Methylosarcina fibrata AML-C10: one gene and its partner. The protein of the gene in region 1 interacts with the protein of each later gene in a pairwise test. Links are inferred from orthologs where the notes say so. Each region holds a gene or a part of one and is shown on either strand. Other genes may lie near its edges.

Region 1 (4,115 bases):
AGACGGTCTGGGCGCCACGCTGCTTTCCCGAGATAAAGCGAAGAAAAACAAAGCCTGGTTTGAACTGGAAAATGCCTATGAAAAGCAAGCCACTATCGTAGGCCGCATTACCGGTAAAGTTCGCGGCGGTTTTACCGTGGCCGTCGGCGCCCTGAGAGCGTTTTTACCCGGCTCGCTGGTGGACGTACGTCCGGTAAGAGACACCACTTTCCTGGAAAACCGCGATCTGGAATTCAAGGTTATCAAAATCGATCAAAAACGGAATAACGTAGTTCTGTCGCGCCGCGCCGTCGTCGAAAAGGAATACAGCGCAGAGAGGGAAGAATTGCTGAAAACACTGGAAGAAGGCGCAATCGTTACCGGCGTGGTCAAAAACCTCACCGATTACGGCGCCTTTATCGATCTGGGCGGCATCGACGGCTTGCTGCACATCACCGACATGGCTTGGCGTCGCGTCCGCCATCCTTCCGAATGCGTGGAAATCGGCCAGGAAATCAAAGTCAAGGTCTTGAAATACGACAAAGACAAGAATCGCGTTTCGCTGGGCATGAAGCAAATGGGTGAAGATCCATGGCAAAACATTGCCCGCCGTTATCCTGCAGGAACCCGCGTATTCGGCAAGGTGAACAATCTGACCGATTACGGCTGCTTTGTCGAAATCGAAGAAGGCGTGGAAGGCCTGGTGCACGTTTCCGAAATGGACTGGACCAACAAGAACGTCAATCCATCCAAACTCGTCCAACTGGGCGACGAGGTTGAGGTCATGGTCCTGGAAATCGACGAGGAACGCCGCCGTATTTCGTTGGGCATGAAGCAATGCAAAGTCAATCCGTGGGACGAATTTGCCGCGACTCACAACAAAGGCGATAAAATTACCGGAAAGATCAAGTCGATTACCGACTTTGGCATCTTCATCGGCCTGGAAGGCGGCATCGACGGCCTGGTGCACATGTCGGACATTTCGTGGGCCGATGACGGAGAAGCGGCCGTTCGTGAATTCAAAAAAGGCGATGAACTGGAAACCGTCATTCTGGCGGTCGATTCCGAGCGCGAGCGCATATCCCTCGGCATCAAGCAACTCGAACAGGATCCGTTCCAGAACTTCCTGGCTACTCACGAGAAAGGCAGCCTCGTTAAAGGCACCATCAAGGAAGTCGACGCCAAAGGTGCGGTCGTTACTTTGGCCGATCACGTGGAAGGTTACATTCGGGCTTCCGAAATTCAGCGCGACCGCGTTGAAGATGCTCGCACCCTGTTGAAGGAAGGCGAAGAAATCGAAGCCAAATTCATCGGTGTCGACAAGAAGAGCAAGTCGATTTCTTTATCCATAAAAGCCAAAGATCAAGATGAAGAAAGCCACGCCATCAAAGATTATTCTCAACAGTCCGCTGGCACCCCGACACTGGGTGATATCTTTAAACAAATAGAAAAATAAAAACTAAGAGAGGGCATGCCTTTGGGGCATGCCCTTTCGACATTATTTTTTTACGGGATAGACAGTGACAAAATCCGAATTAATTGAAGCGCTTGCCAGGCAACAGCCTCATCTGCCGTTGAAAGACGTCGAATTGGCAGTAAAATGCATCATCGAAAAAATGAATCAGGCCTTGTCCTCGGGAGAAAGAATCGAGATAAGAGGATTCGGCAGTTTTTCATTACACTTGCGGCCGCCCCGAATGGGCCGTAACCCCAAAACAGGCGAATCGGTCGCTTTATCAAAAAAATACGTACCCCATTTTAAACCGGGGAAAGAATTGCGCGATCGGGTCGATGCCGCGAGCAGCACCTGTGAAATAATCGATTGAAACGCAGCGTTATGCCCTGGCCGATAAGGCCGGGATCGAACCGGCCCGAATCCAAAGGTCGGATGGCGGTTTACCGGGGATTGCGTCCTTATTCATCTTCCCCTCGTTATTATCTGCCAAAACAGCTTTAAGAAACGGTCCGGATTCCCGTAACAAAGAGCAGGTGCCCGGACCGGCGCCGTTTTATCTCAGTGATGATGGCCGCCCGGACCATGAATGTGTCCATGCGCTATCTCTTCACGGCTGGCGGGCCGGACGTCGACGATTTCGACATCGAACGTTAAAGCCATTCCGGCCAGCGGATGATTGCCGTCGATGGTGACGTCGTCGCCGTCAATGGCTACGATCGAGACCACGCCGGGACCTGAACTGACGTCGGCATGGAATTTCATCCCGACCTCCAATTCGTCGATGCCTTCGAACATCGAGCGCGGAATCACTTGAACCCTCTCTTCCATAAATTCGCCATAAGCCTCTTCAGCGGGGATGCGGACATTGAATTTGTCCCCGACTTCTTTGCCGTAAAGCGCCTGTTCCAGACCCGAAATAATATTGCCTTGGCCGTGGAGATAAACCAAGGCGTCGTCTCCAACCGAGCTGTCGATAACTTCACCGTCGTCGTTTGTCAGGGTGTAATGGATGGAAACAGCCATATTGTCTGCTACTTGCATGGATAAAACCTATAATGAACAGTAAAGGTGCCATGATAGCTCTTTCCGCTTCTTTTGTCCGAAAAATATAAGCCATTCTCTCGTTCACGACGAGATTTCGGATTTTTCCGGAAAATTCGCGGCATATTTGAAAATTAAAGATTCGATTCCCTGCACAATCTTCACCGGAGATGAAACGGTCTGCAAGGAGAAAAAGGAGCGTTCTTTAGCTTCGCTCGGAAGCGAGAAGACTTTCGTAAACGGCTAGATCCGGCGCCGAAAAACAGCAAAAAACGATTTCTTCAAGCGAATCGGATTTGACTAAGAAAGACAGCACTGCGTCAACCGCAACCTTTGCGGCAAGTTCGACCGGATAGTCGTAAATTCCCGTGCTGATACCGGGAAATGCGATGCTGCGAATGCCGTGTTCCGAGGCCACTTCGAGGGATCGCCGGTAACAGGAGGCCAGCAGTTCGGGCTCGCCATGACGGCCGTCGCGCCATACGGGGCCGACGGTATGAATGACGTATCTTGCAGGAAGCCGGTAGCCCTTGGTGAGTTTGGCCTCTCCGGTCTTACAGCCGCCGAGAAGCCGGCATTCGGCGGTCAGTTCAGGTCCGGCCGCACGATGAATGGCACCGTCGACGCCGCCGCCACCCAACAAGGAAGGATTCGCCGCATTGACGATCGCGTCCAAGGGCAGGCGGGTAATATCGCCCAGAAAGGCGTGAACTAAGGCGGGCATCATGCGAACTGGCCGTGAATGTCGGCTTGAAACCAAAATGTCGAAAGCGACAAGTCAAGTCTTGAATGCGGTCCATGAAACTCGCTATCTTCGCTGATGTATCGTTCTTTCCGGGCTCTGCGCCTTAGTTCGATAATAAAGAAAAAAATGCCGTTCTTACTCTTCGAGCCAGAACATCGAGTCGGAATCATCGACGGCCTCGTCTTCATTCGAATAATGATTCCATTCAATATGATCCAGTAAGGGTAAGTCGTCCATATCTTCATAATCGAGATCATTCAAATCGTGCATATCGTCATCAAACATAGTGGGTCTCCAATGAGTCATATCAATTACGGCCAGAATAACTAAAGACCGTTGACCGGCCTCTGTATTCAAAAAGCAAGCTTTATACCAATGACGAAAATTCTTTTATCTGTACCCCATGAATTTGAAATAAATGATGGTAACTGACACAATTCGTCATTTTTATGACAGGTTTGGTTAATGCCGAGTTTCGTAAATTTGTCTATTAAAATAGTCGACGACTTCGGGAGACAGGGAAGATGCCGATAAATTGGCCGGGCGTATTAGGATTGACTCGATTTTTATATTCGAGAAAAGCCGGAGACAATGGAGCCGGTCGGGACGTTGGCATTGCCGGCTATTGATAAATGCTGATTTAGAGTCGGATAAAACCATTTCAATGACTGCCCGGTCTTGTATGCCGATCGAACATCCGGCTCGGTCCGATGACCGGACCGTCGGCGCCGGTTGTTTTGCGGCGGTGATAAAGCCGCGGAGTGAAACTTGGAGGCGCCGATTTGCTCATAGGCCTCTGACGGATAGGCACGATTGATTTCCGTCAAACGACCGACCAGGAAAAGCCGGTTATGTTTCGTTTACGGTCAGGAAGTTATTTTATCAAAAGGTGGC
Region 2 (3,449 bases), 1.6 Mb from region 1 along the record:
GCGAGCAGCCCCAAGCCGCGCCATTCGAATGCGGCGCGCAATTCGAAGACGTCGGCAACCAGTGCCTGCGCCTTTCGGTTGCCTTCGGGGCTCACGGCGCGGGTATATTCGTTCTCGACCTCACAGCGCCCCTCGTTCAACTGGCGGATCAGCATCAAGGTCGACTGCATCACGTCCAAAGGCTCGAATCCCGAGATGACCACGGGCTTTCGATAATGGTCGGCAAACTCCCGGTAGGGCGAGCTGCCGATGACGGTGCTGACGTGGGAAGGCCCCAGAAAACCGTCGATTTCGACTTTTTCCGGAGAATCCAGAATCGCGCGCATCGCCACCGGCGTCAGCACGTGATTGCAGAAGACCGAAAAATTCTTGAGCCCTTCGCTTTGCGCCTGCCGGATGGCGACGGCCGTGGGCGGCGTCGTGGTCTCGAAGCCTATCGCAAAAAAGACGACTTCCCGTCCGGGATTGGCCCGTGCAATTTTCAGAGCATCCTGACTGGAATACACCATGCGGATGTCCGCGCCTTGCGCTTTCGCCTTCATCAGGCTTCTTTGGCCGCCGGCGGGAACGCGGAGCATGTCGGCGTAGGTGCAAAGAATGACTCCGAACCGCTCGGCCAGGGCGATGGCGTCATCGATGCGTCCGGTCGGCAACACACAGACAGGGCAGCCGGGTCCGTGAATGAATTCGACGTTGGCAGGCATGAAATCCTGAATGCCGTAGCGGTAAATGGCATGGGTGTGCCCGCCGCAGAACTCCATCAGTTTGTAGCGCCGTCCGGTATTGGCTTCCCGGGCTATCGCCTCGGCCAGCCCTGCCGCAAGATGCCGTTGCCGGAATTCTTCGATGTATTTCATGGCGGTGAACCGCTCAGGCCTGCTTCGGCGAAGAGCGCCAGCGTTTTTTCGGCTTCTTCCTCGCTGATTTTGTTCAGCGCGTAACCGACGTGGACCAGTACGTAATCGCCTACCCGGACGTCGTCGACCAAGGCCAGGGACACCTCGACTCTGACCTGCTCGACCGCGACCGTGGCCATGCCGGTCGCCGTATCGATCGCCTCGACTCGAGCGGGCAGCGCCAGACACATAAATTAAGCCTGGCCGCCCGCGGGCAACGATTGGCCGATCGCATTCAGCGTCCGGCCGGCCTGGAGCCATTGCAGCCATGCGTCCATGCCCTGTCCCGTTTTGGCCGACAGTTCCAGGATTGTGATGCGCGGATTGACCCGGCGGGCGTAGCGGATACATTGCTGCACGTCGAAGTCCAGATACGGCAACAAATCGATCTTGTTCAGAATCATCAGATCGGCGGCATGGAACATGTCCGGATACTTGATGGGTTTATCTTCGCCCTCAGTGACGGACAACACCACCACTTTGTGAGCTTCTCCCAGATCGAATGCCGCAGGGCACACCAGATTGCCGACGTTTTCTATAAAAACGACGCCGTTGTCCGGCAAGGCCAGATCTTCCAGCGCATGTCCGACTCGATGGGCGTCCAGATGGCAGCCCTTGCCGGTATTGATCTGCACGGCCCTGGCTCCCGTTTGGCGGATGCGCTCGGCGTCGAGGGCGGTTTGCTGATCGCCTTCGATCACGCCGACGGTAAATTCCGGTTTGAGCCGTTCGATCGTTTGCGTCAGCAGCGTGGTTTTGCCGGATCCGGGACTGGACACCAGATTCAGCGCGAACAGGCCGTGCCGGGTCAGATAATCGCGGTTGGCGGCGGCATACCGATTGTTCTTGCCGAGGATGTCCTGCTCTATTTTGACCAGGCGCGCCTGGCTCATCCCCGGAACATGCGTCTGGGTGGAACCCAGGACGTATTCGTGATGATGCGGATGGCGATGGCCGTGCTCATGGCTCTCGTCGGACGTTGCATTTTCGGCGCAGCCGCAGACTGTACACATTACTCTACCTCCAGTTCCTTGATTCGCATTTGTTCGCCGTTTTGTATCTGTAACGGATAACCGCCGCAGCGGGGGCATTCGTCATAGCGCTGCTGTATCTCTACGGTTTGCAGACACTGTGTGCAGCGCGCTTCCCCCGGTACTTCGACAATTTCCAGCCGGGCCCGTTCGGCTACCGACCCCTGCATGACGATCTCGAACGCAAAACGGATGGCTTCCGGTTCCACGCCGGAAAGCCTGCCGATCTCCAGCCATACGGTTTTTACCCGATGATAGTGCTGCAGCGGCGCCTGTTGTTCCAGGACCTGCCTTATATTTTCGCACAACGACAGTTCATGCATGACGGCGGATGAATAAGCTCGATGCGGTTGCCATACGGTTTACCCGGTCCCGATTGTGCGGAGGTCTCGGTTCCGAATAGTATCCGAACCTGCATGAAATGCCTAATGTTTTGATCCGAAACGCAACGGACAAGCGGTTTTCCCGATTGAACAGACTCTCTATTCGGATTCCGTTCCGATCATGACCAGCGCTTCGGCGTCCTGATCCATGGCCAACGTCTCCACGCCGCGCAATTTTCTTTCCATCGCATGGGTCCGGGTTGTTTGCAGGGTTTCCAATGAGTGGGACGCGGTATGGAGCTGTTTTTGCACTTTATCCAGTTGCTCGGCGTATTTGACGAATTCGGTTTTTACCTCGGCCAGCACGTTCCATACCTCGCTGCTGCGTTTTTGCACCGCCAGCGTCCGGAACCCCATGTGCAGGCTGTTCAACAATGCCGATAAGGTGGTCGGGCCGGTAATGGTCACCCGGTAAATGCGCTGCAATTTTTCGAAAATTTCAGGGTAACGCAGGACTTCCGCGTACAAACTTTCAACCGGCAGGAACATAATCGCAAAGTCGGTCGTATGAGGCGGATCGATGTACTTGCCGCTGATGTCCTTGGCGAAGCTTTCCACGGCATTCATCAACTGCTTTTGCGTCAGGGTAATTTTGCCGGTATCGCCGTCGTCCAGCGCCTGGAGCAAGGCTTGATAGCTTTCCAGCGGGAACTTGGAATCGATGGGCAGCCAGACGGTCTTGTCGTCGGCCTTGCCCGGCAATTTGACCGCATACTCCACGTTCGCCTGGCTGCCTTTTTTGGTGGCGACGTTGATGTCGTATTGTTCCGGCGACAGGATCTGCTCCAGAATATTGCCCAGTTGATATTCTCCGAGAATGCCGCGCGTTTTGACGTTGGACAGCACCTTTTTCAGATCGCCGACGCCGACCGCCAGAGTCTGCATCTCGCCCAGCCCTTTGTGCACCTGCTCCAGACGCTCGCTGACGTGCCTGAACGATTCGCCCAGGCGTTTTTCCAGCGTATCGTGCAGCTTTTCATCGACCGTTCTGCGCATTTCGTTGAGTTGCATCGTATTGTCTTCCCTGATGGCTTTCAGTTGTTTTTCGATGGTTTCCCTGATCTCGGCAATGCTGGCCCTGGCCTGCTCTGCCGTTTCCTGCTGCTGTTTGTTCAGATCGGAAAATTTCAGCCTCAGTT

What was found. Proteins that work in one complex are often made in the same cells at the same time.
Region 2: the proteins of slyD (region 1) and hypB interact in binary tests that used the Escherichia coli proteins (3 or more experiments, as listed by UniProt). The link is inferred for Methylosarcina fibrata AML-C10 from one-to-one orthologs.

What each region holds. Positions count from the first base shown.
Region 1 is NZ_KB889965.1:1,684,028-1,688,142, reverse strand. What follows is about bases 736-3,670. They hold slyD (peptidylprolyl isomerase), read right to left. Parts: upstream 2,477-3,670; coding sequence 1,994-2,476; downstream 736-1,993. Other genes in these bases: A3OW_RS27695 (hypothetical protein), read right to left, coding at 3,357-3,506; A3OW_RS0108065 (O-acetyl-ADP-ribose deacetylase), read right to left, coding at 2,682-3,203; A3OW_RS0108080 (integration host factor subunit beta), read left to right, coding at 1,500-1,805; rpsA (30S ribosomal protein S1), read left to right, coding at 736-1,435. Also shown: more of rpsA, read left to right, coding at 1-735. UniProt on the Escherichia coli protein: Folding helper with both chaperone and peptidyl-prolyl cis-trans isomerase (PPIase) activities. Chaperone activity prevents aggregation of unfolded or partially folded proteins and promotes their correct folding.
Region 2 is NZ_KB889965.1:3,312,036-3,315,484, reverse strand. The notes cover bases 1-2,860. They hold hypB (hydrogenase nickel incorporation protein HypB), read right to left. Parts: upstream 1,910-2,860; coding sequence 1,091-1,909; downstream 1-1,090. Other genes in these bases: rmuC (DNA recombination protein RmuC), read right to left, coding at 2,410-2,860; hypA (hydrogenase maturation nickel metallochaperone HypA), read right to left, coding at 1,909-2,250; A3OW_RS0115510 (HypC/HybG/HupF family hydrogenase formation chaperone), read right to left, coding at 854-1,087; hypD (hydrogenase formation protein HypD), read right to left, coding at 1-857. Outside these bases: more of rmuC, read right to left, coding at 2,861-3,449. UniProt on the Escherichia coli protein: Involved in the maturation of [NiFe] hydrogenases. Required for nickel insertion into the metal center of the hydrogenase. Exhibits a low intrinsic GTPase activity, which is essential for nickel insertion.